3 regions of the Marinomonas vaga genome follow, and region 1 is predicted to be linked to each of the others. Evidence: predicted binding sites of a transcription regulator. Region 1 holds the regulator's gene; each other region holds the start of a gene.
What was found. Region 1 encodes LexA, which represses DNA repair genes until DNA is damaged. Its sites were predicted from a motif close to TACTGTNTANNTANACAGTA; they were not measured.
Positions count from the first base shown of each region.

Region 2: umuD (translesion error-prone DNA polymerase V autoproteolytic subunit) is a predicted target of LexA. The motif match lies at 2,360-2,379, and genes of this name have one in related genera.
Region 3: uvrA (excinuclease ABC subunit UvrA) is a predicted target of LexA. The motif match lies at 3,984-4,003, and genes of this name have one in related genera.

Region 1 is NZ_AP043903.1:3,109,682-3,115,824, forward strand. Features, by position in the region: gene ACZ5DR_RS14540 (DEAD/DEAH box helicase) at 1-1,326, opposite strand, end outside; gene dinG (ATP-dependent DNA helicase DinG) at 1,415-3,538, opposite strand; gene lexA (transcriptional repressor LexA) at 3,608-4,231, shown strand; gene ACZ5DR_RS14555 (hypothetical protein) at 4,300-4,563, opposite strand; gene ACZ5DR_RS14560 (DUF6586 family protein) at 4,566-5,042, opposite strand; gene topA (type I DNA topoisomerase) at 5,039-6,143, opposite strand, start outside.
Region 2 is NZ_AP043903.1:2,810,484-2,816,626, forward strand. Features, by position in the region: gene ACZ5DR_RS13195 (aldehyde dehydrogenase family protein) at 1-524, opposite strand, end outside; gene ACZ5DR_RS13200 (hypothetical protein) at 545-721, opposite strand; gene ACZ5DR_RS13205 (serine hydrolase domain-containing protein) at 684-1,241, opposite strand; gene gloA (lactoylglutathione lyase) at 1,615-2,139, shown strand; gene umuD (translesion error-prone DNA polymerase V autoproteolytic subunit) at 2,397-2,843, shown strand; gene umuC (translesion error-prone DNA polymerase V subunit UmuC) at 2,843-4,114, shown strand; gene ACZ5DR_RS13225 (endonuclease I family protein) at 4,281-5,141, shown strand; gene ACZ5DR_RS13230 (3-hydroxybutyrate dehydrogenase) at 5,196-5,969, opposite strand; gene ACZ5DR_RS13235 (TRAP transporter large permease) at 6,034-6,143, opposite strand, start outside.
Region 3 is NZ_AP043903.1:1,403,469-1,409,611, reverse strand. Features, by position in the region: gene ACZ5DR_RS06580 (TRAP transporter substrate-binding protein) at 1-545, opposite strand, end outside; gene ACZ5DR_RS06575 (LysR family transcriptional regulator) at 785-1,744, shown strand; gene ssb (single-stranded DNA-binding protein) at 1,837-2,508, opposite strand; gene ACZ5DR_RS06565 (MFS transporter) at 2,542-3,900, opposite strand; gene uvrA (excinuclease ABC subunit UvrA) at 4,053-6,143, shown strand, end outside.

The DNA of each region.
Region 1 (6,143 bases):
TTGCTCGATCATGTATTCACAACGAATAGAAGCACCGATAGTGGCTTCTATTTCAGGAATCATGAAAGCGTCATCTTCGCTGGCAAAGCTGACGGATTTACCCATTTCGCCGCCGCGACCGGTACGGCCAATACGGTGCACATAATCTTCAGGGTCTTCCGGTAAAGTATAGTTCACCACTAGCTCGATGTTGTCTACGTGGATTCCTCGACCAGCCACATCCGTTGCCACCAACACTTGAATTGAGCCGTCTTTGAACTTAGCCAATGTTTTCACACGTTTATCCTGGCTCACTTCACCGGATAAAATCGCACAGTTGATCTTGGCGCCTTTCAGCTTTTCATATAAATCTCTGGTTTCGTCACGGCGGTTCGCAAAAATAATCGTACGCTGGCCATCATTACCTTCAATCAAAGATTTTAGTACCGGCCATTTCTGTTCCGCTTCGACCGTGTAAATAACCTGATCAATGTTTTTGTTGGTCGTCTCTTTTGGTACTACAGAGACTTCTTTTGGATGGAAAGTCCACTGACGAGCAAGTGCTTGGATATCTTTCGGGAAGGTCGCACTGAACAACATAGTTTGACGTCGCTCTTTGTGAGGCGTCATGCGAATAATGCTTTTAACATCCGGAATAAAGCCCATGGAAAGCATGCGGTCCGCTTCGTCCAGCACAACACACTCAACTTTATTGAGCATTACTTTCTTATTACGCGCAAAATCCAACAAACGGCCCGGCGTCGCAACCACTAGGTCAACGAACTCGGTTTCCAATTGAGAGCGCTGTTTGTCGTAATTCATGCCACCCACTAAAGACACTACATTCAAGTTTGTATTTTTAGTGAGTTTTTCTGCTTCATCTGCGATTTGCAAAGCCAACTCTCGAGTCGGAGCAATAATCAAACCGCGAGGGAAATTATTAGGACGATCCTCGTCTGCAGGGTAATCCAAGAAATCACTGACCATAGCAATCAGGAACGCAGCAGTTTTACCGGTACCCGTTTGCGCTTGACCAATTAAATCGTAACCTTGCAAGGTAGCTGGCAAGGTCGCAGCTTGAATTTCACTGCAGTACTCAAATCCCATTTCTTGAATGGATTTCAAGACACGATCAGGCAAGTTGAAGTCATGAAAACGTGACTTACCCTCTACTGGATCTACTTTGAACTGATCAACGGACCAAAGCTCACCACTTTTTGCGTCTTTGTTAGCCTGAACGTTTGCTTGGTTATCGCTTCCACTATTTTTGTTGTGTTTACGACGGGGTCTACGCTGACGTTTTGGGCCCTTAGAGGTTGGGCGTGTGGCTTCTTGCTGTTTATCCATGTGGGAGTCTTTCGTCTCTTTTCATTGGTAGTTTAATAACGTGGCACCGAGTGTACCTAAATGCCCCAGTTTTATCATCTTTAACTTACTAAATCTGTCGATATGGAGGCAAACTAGCGATTAATTGTCCCCCGTATCGTTTAGTACGAAGTCGTTTATCCAATATATGGATTTCCCCTTCATCTGTCTCACTTCGCAACAATCGGCCAGTTGCCTGAACCAATCTCAAAGAGGCATCAGGAATGGTTATTTCCATAAAAGGATTCCCGCCCCGCTTTTGAATCCACTCTGCTAAGGTTGCTTCAACAGGGTCATCGGGTACAGCAAACGGAATTTTTGCGATATAAACTCGGGTAAGGTATTTACCGGGCAAATCCACCCCTTCTGCAAAGCTTGCAAGGCCAAATAGCAAGCTACCTTTACCAGCATCAATGGCATCCTTGTGTGCGTCTAGGATAATCCGTTTCGATTGCTCACCTTGTATTAACAGCAATTCTTTGAGGTCATCTTTTAAACCAGCAGCCACCTCTTCCATTTGACGGCGGGAGGAAAACAGCACTAAAGAGCCAAGGTCTTTTTCGATGTGATCATTAAAATACTTCACCAACTCTTTAGTATGTGCCTCCGCATGATTTGGCTCAGCGTCCATACTCGGGACGACCAAGGTTCCTTTATTGGCAAAATCAAATGGACTGATAACCCTTAGATACTCACTTTCCCGTGGTACCCCCGAGCGCATGTTGAAACGATGAAACTCATTCAGTGCCGTCAATGTGGCTGAGGTAACAACCGCACCAAAGCACTTGTCCCAGAGCTGCATACGCAGCGTATGGGCGGCTAAGATGGGGGAACCACCCAGCTCTACATCTTGTTCAAGGCCTTGGCCCACTAAAACAAGCCATCGGGCATTAGGGGGATAGGTCTGATCATCAATAGCGGAATAGAGCTTCCAAAGCTCCACACAGGCTTCAAGACGCCCTAAGATGACACCTAAGATTGGCAGCCAATTTTCAGCGGTTTCCTCCGTGATCCCCATGCCTTCATTTTGCTTTACCTTTTTACATTCATCCTGAATGGTTTCAATCTGCTTGTAGAGCTTTTGGTAAGACATAGTAAGGCTGTATGCCAGCTGGCGTAATTCATCAGGGATAACACCAAATTCAAAACGGTGCTGACGCGTATCTTCGTCCAATCCCAACCCTTGGATAAAGGGTGCGATCCCCTGCTGCACGTACTGTACAAAGTTGATCGTGCTTTGTATTTGCTGGGGGATTTTTAATAAGATCTGCCCCGACAAACTGACTTCGTCCGTTAGTTCCTGACGGAAATTTATAAGGTTTTTGTCTAGCTGCTTAAGCCAACTGATACTTTGTTGCAGACGCACTTCATGTCTAAAGTGACCTATGGCCTTGTCAGGTAGATGATGTCCTTCATCAAATACATAGATGGTTTCTTTGGGGTCTGAAAGAATGGCACCGCCACCCAATGATAAATCCGCTAACACCAAATCATGGTTAGCCACTATGACATCTGCAATTTCTAGTTCACCTCGGGCCTTAAAAAATGGACAGGCGGAGAAGTTAGCACAATTACGATTTGTACATTGTTGATGATCAGTGGTGAGACGACGCCAATCATTCTCACGAATGATGCCTTCCCAATTATCTTTGTCTCCATCCCACTCACCGTCGCGAAGCTTATCATCCATTTCCTGATACAGGGTGATATTGACATCATCCGCCGCCAGATGTTGTTCAAACAGGCCTGCGAACATATCCTCTGTGGATTGCTCTTCAGCACCCAGAAAGCTCTCAAGGTTGTTTAAGCACAGGTAACGACCACGACCTTTAGCGAGGGTATATCGGAAACTATAATCCGTATGCTCAAGAAGACTTGGCAGCTCTTTATGTAAGATTTGCTCCTGTAAGGCAACTGTCGCAGTAGAGATAATTAGCTTAAGACCCTTATCCTTCACAATCGGAATCGTTGAAAGACAGTAAGACAAGGTCTTACCTGTACCGGTGCCAGCCTCGACCACAGCCACATGCTTTTCACCTAGCCGCTCACCTTCGGTGCCCTGTTTTATATTGCCAAGGGTCCGAGCAATGGTCGCGATCATATGACGCTGTCCCACACGGGCCTTGTGGCCTTTTGCCTCTAGATAATCTCGGTAGGCTTGCTGAATTTGATTCTTTATCTTGTCTGAAAGCATTTAATTAGTTGAGCTATAGATGATTAGCTGTATATAATAACAGTAACTGTATAAACAAACAGATGCCATATGATTAAATTAACAAAAAGACAGTCTGATGTCCTAGAGACGATTCGCGAATTCATTAATGAAACTGGCTTTCCGCCAACTCGAGCTGAAATCGCAGCACGACTTGGCTTTAAGTCACCCAATGCAGCCGAAGAACATTTAAAAGCCCTAAGTAAAAAAGGCGCTATTGAAATGCTATCTGGTGCTTCACGTGGCATTCGCTTAATTGAACAACCTGCCGAAAGTGCAAACGATGAAGACGGCACTCTACCCATCGTTGGTCAAGTGGCAGCAGGATACCCTATTCTGGCACAAGAGAATATTGATTCACGCATCAAGGTCCCCTCCGACATGTTTTCTCCTAAAGCCGACTACCTGCTTTCGGTAAATGGCATGAGCATGAAAGATGTTGGCATTTATGATGGCGACCTACTCGCTGTGCACAAAACCACCACTGTGCGTAATGGTCAAATTGTTGTCGCTCGAATCGGTGACGAAGTAACAGTAAAACGCTTCCAACAAAAGGGCAGCGAAGTCAGACTTCAGCCCGAAAATGAAGCATTTAATGACATAGTCGTTGATCTTGAAAGCGAAGAATTTGTCATTGAAGGTCTATCAGTGGGTGTTATTCGACGTGGGATCTAGTCCCCAAAAGCAAAAAAGGTTGCTTTATTTAAGCAACCATTTTTGTTTTAGATAGACAACACAGAACATCAGTGAAGAATACGAGGCATAAACTCTTCATCATGGGCATCATGCCCTTCTCCTGAATCGAAATCCTCTGAATACACGTAGTCAATGCCCGCATGGAACATACACTTAGCCAATTCAAAATAACGATCTTTTAAGAATGCCTTGGTGTCATCTGAGATTTTAAGGGTTGCAAGGGGCGTCTTATCGTCCTCATCCTCGCTTGCAGGACGGAGCACAATGTCTCCATTTTCTAATTCAACAATTTCTAAATACGTATCTTTCATTCTTAATATTCTGCGGAATCTTCACGAAACCGCAGTACAATGTCCACCAGTGAATTGAGGATGTGTTTTGTCGCTGCACCAGAGTCTGACCCCTTACCAATCAGGTCAGATCCAGAATTAGCCGATACGGCACCCACATTCGGGGTACACTCAAGGGCAGCCACATAGCCAGAGTAAAGCTGAGACAGCCATGACTGACGATTTTCTTGTAGCAGCTGTAGCTCTTGTAGAGCTGGCACGATAACACCTTTAGTCGCCGCAAGCTGGACCATGGCTGTCACAGACAACTCGCCCTTCAAGCTATACACAGATTGAATTTCCTGAAGTAAGCCATTCAGGGCACTGCGAAGCTGAAATAAGGCAGAGTTTTCAAAGCTAGAAGCAAGCCAACTGTCTTCCCCTTGCTGGCTTTGGCTCAATAGACGCCTCGCGGCATCAAGACGTTGATTCGTTGAACTTGCTAAGCTGGATCCACTCATTTTTTCTTCCCTGGTTGAACATCCCATTTACCATTGACATAGAAAGCTTTCCAGCCCGTAGGCTTGCCTTCTACTTCAGTCATAATGTACTGCTCTTTCGTTTTGCGACTGTAACGAATAACAGTAGGATTTCCCTCTTCATCCTGAAGGGGAGCTTTATCAAAGTAATGATACTTAGGATCAATCTGATCCATGTAAGGCTTAAGCTCTTTCACCAAAGGCGGACGAGTCTCACGCTTACGAGGGAACTGACTCGCAGCCAAGAACAGACCCGTTGCTCCGTCACGGAGCACATAGTGATCCTCAACCTTTTGACAAGGAAGATCCGGCATAGACACAGGGTCCATTTTTGGCGGTGCCACTTCGCCATTTTTAAGAAGCTTACGGGTATTTTTACAAGCCTCATTGGTACAGCCAAAGTATTTACCGAAACGCCCCGTTTTAAGCTGCATTTCAGAGCCACACTTATCACATTCAATAACCGGGCCATCGTAACCTTTAAGCTTAAACACCCCTTCCTCAACCTCGTAACCAGGGCAGGATGGGTTATTACCACATACGTGCAGCTTGCGGTGTTCATCCACTAAATAGCTATCCATGGCTGAACCACAAATAGAGCAACGACGCTTATTGATAAGAGCTTTAGATTCGCCTTCTTCGTCATCAACAGCAACGGCCTCATCACCACTCACCAAGTTTATGGTCGCTTTACAGCGCTCTTTTGGTGGCAATGCATAGCCAGAACAGGATAAAAACACCCCAGTACTTGCCGTTCGAATTTGCATCGGACGACCACAGGTCGGGCATTCGATATTCGTTGGTGTCGGCTCATTAGGAGCCATGCCACCCTCGTCAGCTTCTGCCTTATTTAATGTGTCGCTAAAGCTGCTGTAGAAGTCATTTAAGGTCTTAATCCAGTCCTTATCGCCTTCAGCAATGTCATCCAGCTGCTCTTCCATCTCAGCGGTAAAACTATAGTTCATTAAACTGCTGAAGCTTTGCACCAAGCGATCTGTGACAATGTCGCCCATCTTTTCCGCGTAAAAGCGACGATTCTCAACACGGACGTAACCACGGTCTTGGATCGTAGAAATGATCGAA
Region 2 (6,143 bases), 300 kb from region 1:
GATGGTTTTAAAACCATAGTGCAACCTGCTGCGATTGCTGGAAAGACTTTCAATGCGATCTGATTGATAGGCCAATTCCATGGTGTGATAAGTCCACAAACGCCAATGGGTTCACGTCGAATGGTATCTCCAACATGATTGGAGGTTTCAAAGTCCATGAGCTTTAGGGCTGCCAGCGTTGCGTCCATATGTAATAAGCCAACCGCACTCTGTGCGTCATGACACAAACTGATGGGAGCCCCCAGTTCGTCACGAATCACTTCGGACATTTCATCATAACGACGAGCGTAGACTTCTCGAATACGAGTGAGCAAAGCCAGACGTTCTTCTTTCGTTGTTTGAGAAAAACTCTCAAAGGCTTTTTTCGCTGCGTCTACAGCGATGTTTACGTCTTCAGTGGATCCCATTGCAATGTCTGCAATTGGGGCTTCGGTGGCTGGGTTGATCACGGCGGCTTTTTTGCTGCCAGCGGGATTTACCCAGTGACCGTTGATATAGAATTTATCTGTTTGAAGTTCAATCATGTTTTACTCCTGTTCATTACCTATAAATTATTAGGTGAACGGCGGTTTTCAATGGCTTCGGCAATGGCGTTGCATAAATCGATGTTTAGTTGGTCCAGTAATCCATCTTCAGGTAATGGCTGAGAAGAAAACTTCACGATTGTGACTTTGCGTTTGGGGTCAACGTATAGCCACTGACCATGGATACCAATGGCCATGCTCTTGTTTGCCCTTTACGATTCTAGTGAGAAAGCTATGAGGATCTCCACTGTAGTCTACGTTGCCTGGTGGATTCCATTCCATTGCTACGCGGTAATGCTCCATCAGCCCTTGTGGGTCTAAGTAGTCTTCTCCAAAATCCACCGACACAAGCATGTCTAGTACCTGATCAACACTTGCATCCCCCCAAGCAGAGTTTGCCAGCTCAGGTATGTAATGGGTCACAGGTAAGTCACGTAACAATGAACCTTCTTCGATCAGTATTCCCGCTAACATACCGACTACTGACTTAGTAATCGAAAAAAGTAAGTGGCGAGATGTTTCGGTGGTTTCATTGAAGTAGAGTTCGCTACCTAGCTTGCCATTTTCGATGACTATCAATGCGTCTGAATAGCTAGCATTTATAGCTTCTTTAGCAGATTGGCCATTTGGCAGAACAATGTCACCTAGCTCGATTTTTGCAGTTGTTTCCCAAGGAAGCGATAGGCTCCCTTTAGCAATAAATTGACCAGTGAACATAGTCAACCTTTTTGTTGAATAAAAGTTCGGTTTTTGCGCCAATGAAGTGGCTAAAAATTGCTCTAAGCAAGAAATTGTAAGGGATCTAGGTGATCAGAAAAATTCATGATTTTTAGAAAGGGGATGTACTAATAATGGGATCTACTGAGGGAGACCAATAAGAATCAAATCTGAGTGATGGTTCTCGCTCTAAGACTTATCTTAGGAATGTGTGCTTGAAAGTTAACAGTACAATTCCATCGACCCAGTGCAAAAAAGCGGATCATTGTGTCGTGTATTCAGTCGGCTATTTATATGAGTATTGGCCGTACTAAGCTATTGATTTTTGACGCTTAACCCCCACCTTTTCTTTAACATCAAAGGAGGTATGACTATGAGTCGTCATTTTGAGCAAGCCGAGGGTTTGTGTGAAGAAAAAGATCCAGCAACCAATGGATTCGTGTTTAACCAGACTATGTTGCGTATTGCGGATCCTGTTCGTTCGCTTGATTTCTACACTCGTGTGATGGGCATGACTTTGCTGCGTAAGCTTGATTTCCCTGAGATGAAGTTCAGTTTGTATTTTTTGACTCACGGTGAAGATTTCTCTGATATTAGCGCCGATGAAAAGGAGCGTACTGCGCAAACCTTTGGTCGTCCGGCGATGTTGGAGTTGACCCACAACTGGGGCGATACGGCGGATACGGTGGAATACCACAATGGCAATAGCGATCCTCGTGGTTTTGGCCACATTGGCTTTCATGTACCAGATCTAGAAGGGGCATGTCAGCGCTTTGAGGACCTGGGAGTGGCATTTCAAAAAAGACTGTCTGATGGCAAGATGAATAACATCGCCTTTATTAAAGACCCAGATGGTTACTGGATTGAGATCTTCGATGCCAATCGTGTACAGAGCTAATCCATACGGTTTCTAAGTTAATACTCATCCATAAAACCATTCAGAGGCGTTTGCCTAACGCCTCTGAGTGGTTTTGCTTCTCTATATCTTTCATTTTTCAGTTATCTATCGGTTTCTCTGTTACACCGAAACCAGCGCTTGCTGTGTCTTTTCGCGTTGGCGCTCGTCTGTATTCTTCCTGCACACCAAAACCTGTTGTCACAATCCGTTGTCAAAACTATACTGTATAAATATACAGTAATTGGGTTTTGCGCATTATGAAGGTCACGTATCTTGGCTCTGCTGAATCAGCCGCTTTTCTTTCGATCAATAAGTTAAACATTCCGCTCTATGTTGAGTCGGTGTCGGCGGGGTTTCCGTCTCCGGCTCAGGACTTTGTGGAGCGCACGTTAGACTTGAACGAGCTGTGTATTCAGCACCCGAGTGCGACCTTTTTTGTTCGTGCTCAAGGGGATTCCATGGTGGAAGCGGGGATTCACTCAGGAGATATCTTGGTAGTGGATCGTTCCTTAACGGCTCGCCATGGGGACATTGTGATTGCGTGTCTGCATGGTGAGATGACGGTGAAAACCCTTGAGTTAAAACCCCATGTCTTGCTGCGTCCGAAAAACAAAGCCTATCGTCCCATTGAGATCACTGAAGAATCCCAGTTGGAGATTTTCGGTGTGGTGACTGGGGTTGTCCGTAAGTTTGAGCGTGGCTGATGAATACCGTCTTTGCTTTGGTGGATTGCAATAACTTCTACGCCAGTTGTGAAAAGCTGTTTCGACCGGATTTGAAGCAGAAACCGATTGTGGTGTTGTCGAATAACGATGGTTGTGTGATTGCTCGCTCTAAAGAAGCCAAGGTATTGGGCATCAAGATGGGGGTGCCGATTTTTCAGGTGCGGGACGACATTATCAAACACGATGTGGTGTGTTTTTCATCTAACTACGCCTTGTATGCAGACATGTCCAATCGGGTAATGACCATCCTAGAGGAAGAAGCGCCTAGGGTTGAGGTGTATTCCATCGATGAAGCGTTTTTGGATCTAACGGGGATCGGCCACACATTAGATGTGTTGGATTTTGGTCGCCACGTGAAAGCGCGAGTAGATAAACACACGGGCATTACCGTTGGCATCGGCATTGCGCCCACTAAAACCCTCGCTAAGCTCGCCAATCATGCGGCCAAAAAGTATCCCGCTACAGGCTCAGTGGTGGACCTGACGGATCGTGCTCGACAAAGGCGCTTAATGGCCTTGGTGGATGTGGGAGATGTGTGGGGTGTTGGGCGTCGTTTAACAGAGAAACTCAAAGCCCGAGGCATTAAGACGGCCTTGGATCTGGCCGATGCCGATCCCAAGAGCATTCGTCGGGAGTTCTCTGTGGTGCTTGAACGGACGGTGCGGGAGCTAAATGGCGTATCTTGTCTGGAGCTTGAGGCGCTAGCACCCACTAAAAAGCAGATTCTATGCAGTCGTTCCTTTGGTCAACGGATTACGGATAAGTCCGAATTACGACAAGCCGTGGCGAAGTATGTGGCCCGAGCTGGAGAGAAACTCAGGGGGGAGAAGCGTCTGGCCCGCGTGATCCAGGTTTTTATTCGCACAGGCGTGTTTAACCCTAATGACCCTCAGTATTCCAATGCCTTGTCTGTGGAGCTGCCTTATCCCACGGATGACACACGGGATTTGTTGGAAGCCGCTGACGTACTGTTTTCACGCATTTATCGGGCAGGTTATCGCTACGCTAAGGCGGGCGTCATGTTGACGGGCTTCTTTGAGCAAGGGGCTTATCAGCAGGACTTCTTTAAGGGATCGCCTGAAAGGCCCCATTCCAAAGCCCTTATGGAGGTGTTGGATCGCATCAACCACAGCGGAAAGGGCACGGTATTCTTCGCTTCCCAGGGCATCACGCCTCAGTGGTCCATGAAGCGGGAGCATTTGTCCCCCGCGTACACCACTCGATGGAGTGACCTGCCGTGTGTTTACTAGAGAGATAGTAGACATTCAATTTGTGCGTCCACTAGCAAGTTCTTTAACTCGGGAAATCTGCACCATAACGGCACTCCATGACATTAAAATGCATTTCGAAGATGGGGTTTTAGTGACGATAAAATTGCCCCACAATATTCATTTCTAACACTATCAATAGGAAGATATGAAATACCTCTCAATATTTGTGATCTCCTTATTTTGTCTTCAGGCCAATGCCGATTATTACAACGGTACCCAAGGGCTGACTGGACAAGCGTTAAAATCAAAATTGCACCAGATTATAGATGGACAAAAGCCTCTCAAATACACCCAGAGTGGCAATGCCGATTGGTTTGATGGCAAAAAAGTCGATGTCTGGGAAGCGCTGGTTTATACGGACTCAGCCTGTCCTGAGGACGCGCCTAAATGTGGTCTAGTACAGCTTTTGTATTTGGATGATGTACGACGAATTGATCAAGCTAATCGCGGTAAAAGTAAGGATGACTCTTGGGATAGGGAGCATGTCTGGCCAAAGTCCCGAGGCTTTGCCAAGCAAAGCCAAGATGGCTACACCGATTTAAATCACCTGCGCCCCTCTGATCGTAATATCAATGGTGCCCATAGCAATTATGGTTACGGGGAGGGGGGCGAGCCAGTGTATGACGAGCTAGCCGATGGTTCTAAAGTATTATCAGGTGCCTACCTTAATAAAGAGAATGAGTCGTTTGAACCACCAGATAGAGCTAAGGGGCAGGTGGCACGTATGGTGTTTTACATGGCCACTCGTTATGAAGCAGGGGACAATGCTTCCCCAGAACTCATGCCAGATTTAGAAGTAGTCCATGGTAATGAAAAGCAAAGTGGCCAACCCACCATTGGCGATCTATGTACTCTAATAAAATGGCACTTTAGATTTCCTGTCACAGCGTTTGAACAAAGACGCAACGATCGAGTTCAGTCACTGCAAGGCAACCGCAACCCCTTTGTTGATCATCCTGAGTTCGTGAATCGGATCTGGCAGCCGGAATGTTCGGGGGGGGAGTGAGTAGCTATCCCATAACCAAAATGCTGATTATGGGACAGCTGTTTTAAATGACAGTTACTGACAGGTATACCCACCATCAATCACCACAGCTTGCCCTGTGATGCCTTTTGCTGATGGGCTTGCGAGGTATAGGCAATAATCAGAAATCTCTGACACGTCCAGCAGACGCTTCTGGGGTACTTTGGACCACATAACTTCTTCCATGACATCTTCTACCGCGATGCCACGGGTTTTAGCCAGGTCTTCCAGCTGGTTGTGTATGAGTGGTGTGTCCACATACCCAGGGCATAGAGCATTGACGGTGACGCCAAACGGTGCGGATTCAAGAGCGGCCACCTTGGTTAGGCCGATCACACCATGTTTGGCGGAGTTGTAGCCAGCCTTGCCACTAAAACCGAGTAATCCATTAACAGACGCCATATTAATGATGCGTCCGAAGCCTTGAGCCTTCATGCTAGGCATGAGCTTTTTAATGGCGATAAATGGCGCAACCAACATAATGTCAATCAGCTGGCGGTAGCGCTCAGTGGGGAAGTCTTCAATCAGCGCAACATGTTGCATGCCGGCATTATTGATTAAAATATCTACCTGACCAAAGCGCTCAATGGCTTTATCGATGGCGGCCTCAAAGACTTTTTCATCAGACACGTCACTTTGTAAAAAGCACAACTGAGCCGAAAAGTCCTCTAAATTACGGCTCATTTTATCCAATGCGTCTTGATTGAAATCTATAACGGCCACATTTGCCTCTTGCTTAAGAAAGGCCAAAGCGATTTCTAAGCCTATTCCGCTGGCAGCACCAGTAATTAAAACGGTTTGATTTTTCATGATGTATTTCCTTTTTAGTTAACGTCCATAAAGGTGGTATTGCTTGTTAGTGCAGGTCCTCCTATTAATTTGCGTACATGGCTTGAGGTAGCCAGAGCACGATATTTGGGAAATAAAACACTAGGGCAACGGCTAACAGTTGTAACAAGATGAAAGGGATGACCCCCTTATAAA
Region 3 (6,143 bases), 1.7 Mb from region 1:
AGGGCATCAACGAATTCCGCTTGAGTACGAGACGATGTTCGAACCTTCTTACCTTTCAAGTCGGCCAGATCTTGGATATCCCCTTTACAGTACAGAACCTGAGCTGGGTTAGGCCAAAGGCCCAATAACTTAGCATCAAACTTATCGTCGTAGACCTTACTCAAATAAGGTTTAAAACCATCTGTCACGGCTCGAGCACTGTCATAATCCGTTGTTAAGCCTGCCAAATCGATGGCTTCGTTCACTGGATCATCGGAAGACATATAGGCCATGATGGTAGCGCCGTATTCAATGACACCTTGCTTCACCAAACGTAAAATCTCACCACCTTTGAGACCCATCTCATTAAATGGACGGATCTCCGCCGTCACCTGACCGTTAGAATCTTCTGCCAGTTCTTCACCGAAAAATGGCGCTTCAAAATCTCGGTAAGAAGCAGACGTCCCCACCGACCCGACCACTTTCAAATGTGTCGCAGGCAATTCATCCGCATACGCATTGATCGCCAACATACTCGTAACCACCATAGGCAACAGCTTTTTCATGAAAATCTCCGTTGATCTAGACAAATAATTGTTCATTATTTCTTTACAGCAAAAGACGCAATCATCTAATTAACTGTAAAAAAACCTCCTCACAGCGTATTTTCATCATTTACCATGAGATATATTCTGTCTATCGAAGATTTTTAGCCCTACCTGTTAAGAAAAAATAAACAGTTAATGCCCATTTTTTAAGCAGCTTTCTTCACCAACATTGGTCACCGCACAACCTTGAGGCACTTATGAACACAAAATTTGTTGAAACCTTCCTCCAGCTAGCTGAGGTTAAAAGTGTCCGGCAAGTGGCTCGGCAAATGCACACGACCCCTGGCACCGTTTCCATGAGAATCAAGAAGCTCGAGGAGCAAGTGGGCGTGACCCTATTTAACTGGAACCACAAGACTCTCGAGATCACTCCAAAAGGCGCTCAACTTATTAGCTATGCCCAAGCCATTATGGAAGCGACCGAGGCATTTAAAAATGCCAGCTCCACTAAGACCCATACGTCGAAACTAAGGCTGGGGGTAAACGAGTCGATTGTGCTGACAGTGTTGCCAAAAATTATGCGATTTTTAGAACGACTTATTCCGGGGATTCAAATCGATCTCAGCGTAGACCTGACCACGAATTTGAAGGAACGCCTCATATTGCGTGAACTAGATATCATCATGCATGTCAGCGGCGACCAAACTGCGACCCCCTTCTTTAGCAGCTACGACATTTTGGAATTCCCGCAGCATTGGATATCTAAGCCAAGATCTTTAGGGGTTGACCAGCCCCTTGACCAGTTACTGAGTAAGCAGTTTATTACTCAGATGCGAGGAACTGTTCCCTATGAATTAGCCCTCGATACCCTGCGGCAGCTTAGCGAAAAATATGGCCTGCCAGCTTCAGATATTCGCGTATCGGGCTCCCCTTCTCTGGCCGCCATGATCTCCCTCGTTAAAGGCGGCATTGGAATTGGCATCATGCCCGCCATACTGGTGAAAAAAGAACTCCTAGAAGGCGAGCTGATCGAACTGAATCATCCAACCATTCCTGCCACCAAAGTCAGTTTGAGCCATATGCGCAATGCCTCCCCAGCAATCTGCTCGACGGCAGACTTGATCAATAAGATTTGCGCCCACTACTGCCGAAAAGAAAGCCGTCATTACATTCGATTTGTTGGGGACAAGAGTGCGATTCAATACAAACCTTACTAGCCTTGAATCTTTCTCCACAACAAACATCCAGACACAAAAAAACCGCTTAATAGCGGCTTTTTTGAGCAAAACTCTTTAACATTTGTCTTTGGTTAGAACGGAATATCGTCATCAAAGTCGTCAAAGTTTGGCGCAGGCTGCTGAGGCTTAGCCGGCTGCTCTGGCGCTTTTTGTTGTGGCGGCTGTTGAGGTTGGTTACCCCAGCTACCAAATGATTGAGGTTGCGCAGCTGGTGCTGCTTGTTGAGGCTGGCCGTAACCACTTTGTGCTGGCTGCTGACCGTAACCACCTTGCTGAGGCTGTTGCGCTGGTTGCTGGGGCGCACCGTAACCGCCTTGTTGAGGCGCCGACTGCTGTGGCTGACCACCACCGTATCCACCACCCATGTTGTTGTCGTAACCACCTTGCTGACCGTCAGCACGGCCGTCCAACAGTTGCATCTCATTGGCTACGATTTCAGTGGTGTAACGCTTGATACCGTCTTTTTCCCACTCACGAGTGCGTAGAGAACCTTCTACATACACTTTAGAGCCTTTCTTAATGAAATCACCTGCGATTTGACCTAGGCGGTAGTTACCACGATCCATGAAAGCAACGCGGTGCCACTCTGTACGTTCTTGCATTTGACCTGTTTGACGGTCACGCCAGCTTTCTGTTGTTGCTAGGTTCACGTTTGCAACGGCTGCGCCAGATGGCATGAAACGCACTTCTGCATCACTGCCTGCGTTGCCAATCAAGATTACTTTATTTATTCCACGTGCCATGAGGTCACTCCAATGCTTTAACTGTCTAAAATCTTATAACTGAATTTGCGGTGCCACTTGCTGCAGTGCCGCTTTATCTAACTGCTGTTTATCTACCTTCAGATAAGCAGTCTGCTCATCTGCAAAAATCTGCATATCTTCCACTCCTTGGATCGCTTTTAACTGCTCCTTCAAGCGTTCTATATCCTGTTCACTGTGCGTCGCGATACTGAATGCCATACTAGCAATTTTTCTCGGCACAGGCTGTAGTAAGCTAACAATTGACCAAATAAGCCACATACCACCAATCACTGAAAACATGGTCTCTACAGAAGTGTTTTGTAGCAACCAACCGCCGCCAGCACCACCCACAAAGGCCCCCATAAACTGGTGGGTTGAGAAGACCCCCATGGCGGTGCCGCGATAGCCCACCGGTGCCAATTTACTTAAGGTTGATGGCAAAGTGGCTTCAAGGGTATTAAAAGCAACAAAGAACAAGCATACCGCAATTGCAAACAACCATAAATGTGTTGTCCATTCCATTAACAGGGTTGTCAGCCCCATTAAGAAAATCACCAAGGTAAGCACCTGTTTCATCTTTCCTTTACCTTCCGCGGCAATGACCAAAGGCAACATCGCAATGAATGCCGCCGCCATGACGACCAAATAAAGAATACTGTGCTGCCCTAAGGCTAACCCATAGCGCTCAACCAACATGGAGGGGATAGCCACAAACAAAGCCGTTAAACTTCCATGCAATAACAACACGCTCACGTTTAGGAAACGCAAGCGACCATCTTTTATGACACGCCCCAAAGCCTGATAACTGGGGGTCGTATCACGACGGAAGGAATGCTGCGTGACATTTGGCACCGCCCAAATCACCAATGCCATACCAACAAAGGAGAAAGCAAAGGACAAATAGAATAACCCAGACAACCCAACCCATTGGAACAAAATAGGACCTAGAATCAGCGACAACATAAAAGATGCACCAATGCTGATCCCTACCGTTGCCATGGCTTTGGTTCGGTTTTGCTCTTTCGTCACATCGCTAAGCAGAGCCATCAAGGTACTAGCAATCGCCCCTGCCCCTTGAATCGCCCGACCAATAATCAAGCTAGCAATACTGTCTGCGTTGGCACAAATGACGCTTCCCAAAGCAAAAAGAATCAAGCCAAACAGAATGACTTTTTTACGACCAATCTTATCCGACATCATCCCCATGGGGATCTGTAACGACGCTTGTGTAAAGCCGTAAATACCAATAGCCGTCCCGATAAGCGCCGCATCGGCACCATCAAGGCCATCAGCGGCAACACTGATGACAGGCATTATCAGAAACAAGCCCAACATACGGAACAAATAAACCAATGCGAGAGCTAATACTGAACGACGTTCGATGACATCCATAGAAGTTACTACTTGCGTATTAGGAGATGATTGTTGAAAGATCCGGGATTTTACTAAAAATACCGTTGAAGCTCTATTTCAAGTACTGTAAAAATAGACAGTTATTCTATTTTGAATGATTTTTTCCTTGGTTGCATTATTTTTGGAGACGCATGGATACCATAACGATTCGCGGTGCGCGGACACACAATCTAAAAAACATCGATTTAGATATTCCTCGCGACAAGCTCGTAGTGATTACAGGGCTATCGGGATCAGGTAAATCGTCACTGGCTTTTGACACTCTTTACGCGGAAGGACAACGTCGTTACGTTGAGTCCCTTTCTACGTATGCACGCCAGTTTTTATCCATGATGGAAAAGCCCGACATCGACCATATCGAAGGCTTATCCCCAGCGATCTCCATCGAGCAAAAGTCTACCTCCCATAACCCGCGCTCTACCGTGGGAACCATCACCGAAATTTACGATTATCTACGTCTGCTGTTTGCTCGTGCAGGTCAACCACGCTGTCCAGATCATGGAGAGCCACTAGAAGCTCAAACCATTAGTCAGATGGTTGATAAAGTTTTAGCGCTGCCCGAAGAAAGCAAAATGATGCTGCTCGCCCCCATTGTCAAAGATCGTAAAGGTGAGCACTTACACACCATCAGCGAGCTACTTTCCAAGGGGTTCGTCCGTGCACGAATAGACGGCATTGTCGTTGATCTAGACGATGCCCCCGCCCTAGAAAAAAACAAAAAGCACACCATCGAAGTGGTCATTGATCGTTTCAAAGTACGTTCAGACCTACAGTTACGCCTCGCAGAATCCTTTGAAACCTGCTTGGCCCTATCTGATGGCATTGCCAAAGTCATCAACATGGATGACGAGAAAGACGAACTGGTATTCTCAAGCAAATTTGCCTGCCCTGTGTGTGGCTACGCTATCACCGAGCTTGAACCCCGCCTATTCTCCTTCAACAACCCAAATGGCGCATGTCAGACTTGTGACGGCTTAGGCACCCACCAAGTCTTTGATGCGGATCGAGTGATTCAAGATGAAAACCTGACCCTAGGAGAAGGCGCTATCCGTGGCTGGGGCCGTCGCAGTATATTCTACTTCCAGCAGCTCAATGCCTTAGCGAACTTTTATGGCTTTGATATCAATGCCAAGTTCAAAGACATACCTAGTCACTACCAAGATAAAATCCTTAATGGTTCAGGCAAAGACAAGATCGACTTTGTCTACATCAATGAGCGTGGCGATAAAATGACACGCTCCCATGCCTTTGAAGGGGTTTTACCTAACCTAAATCGTCGTTATCTAGAAACCGAGTCAGACAGCGTTCGTGAAGACTTGTCACAGTACATTAGTGTGAAGCCATGCCCAAGTTGTCACGGTACCCGATTAAATCGTGCAGCACGTAACGTCTTTATTGCCTCTGAAACCTTACCGGACATTGTTAAAAAGCCCATTGCAGAATGCCTAGAATACTTCGAGACATTACAGTTAACGGGCGCGAAGGGCGAAATCGCCTCAAAGATCCTAAAAGAAATCCGAGACCGACTCACTTTCTTAGTGAACGTAGGCCTGGACTATTTAACACTCGACCGAAAAGCGGATTCATTATCCGGTGGTGAAGCTCAGCGTATCCGTCTTGCGAGCCAGATTGGCGCTGGGCTAGTAGGTGTCATGTACATCCTTGACGAACCCTCCATTGGCTTGCACCAACGGGACAACGAACGGTTAATCGCCACACTCACTCGATTACGAGACCTAGGTAACACAGTCATTGTCGTTGAGCATGATGAAGATGCAATACGCATAGCAGACCACGTTGTGGATATCGGCCCTGGCGCAGGTGTTCACGGAGGACAAGTGATTGCGTCCGGTACGCCAGATGACATCATGGCATGTAAGAACTCAGTTACCGGGCAGTATTTGACCGGTGAACGCTCAATCAAGATTCCAGAGATAAGGCAGAAAGCCACAGGAGGCCAGCAACTTACCTTGCACGGGGCCAATGGCAATAACTTAAACGATGTGACCCTGAATATCCCTGTCGGTGTCATGACATGTGTCACAGGGGTTTCCGGCTCTGGTAAGTCGACACTCATCAACGGTACCCTGTTTCCACTTGCCGCAACCGCTCTAAATGGTGCCACCACACTCAAACCAGCAGGCTATGAGAAAGTAGAAGGACTGGATCATTTTGATAAGTGCGTGGATATTGACCAAAGTCCTATCGGTCGAACGCCACGT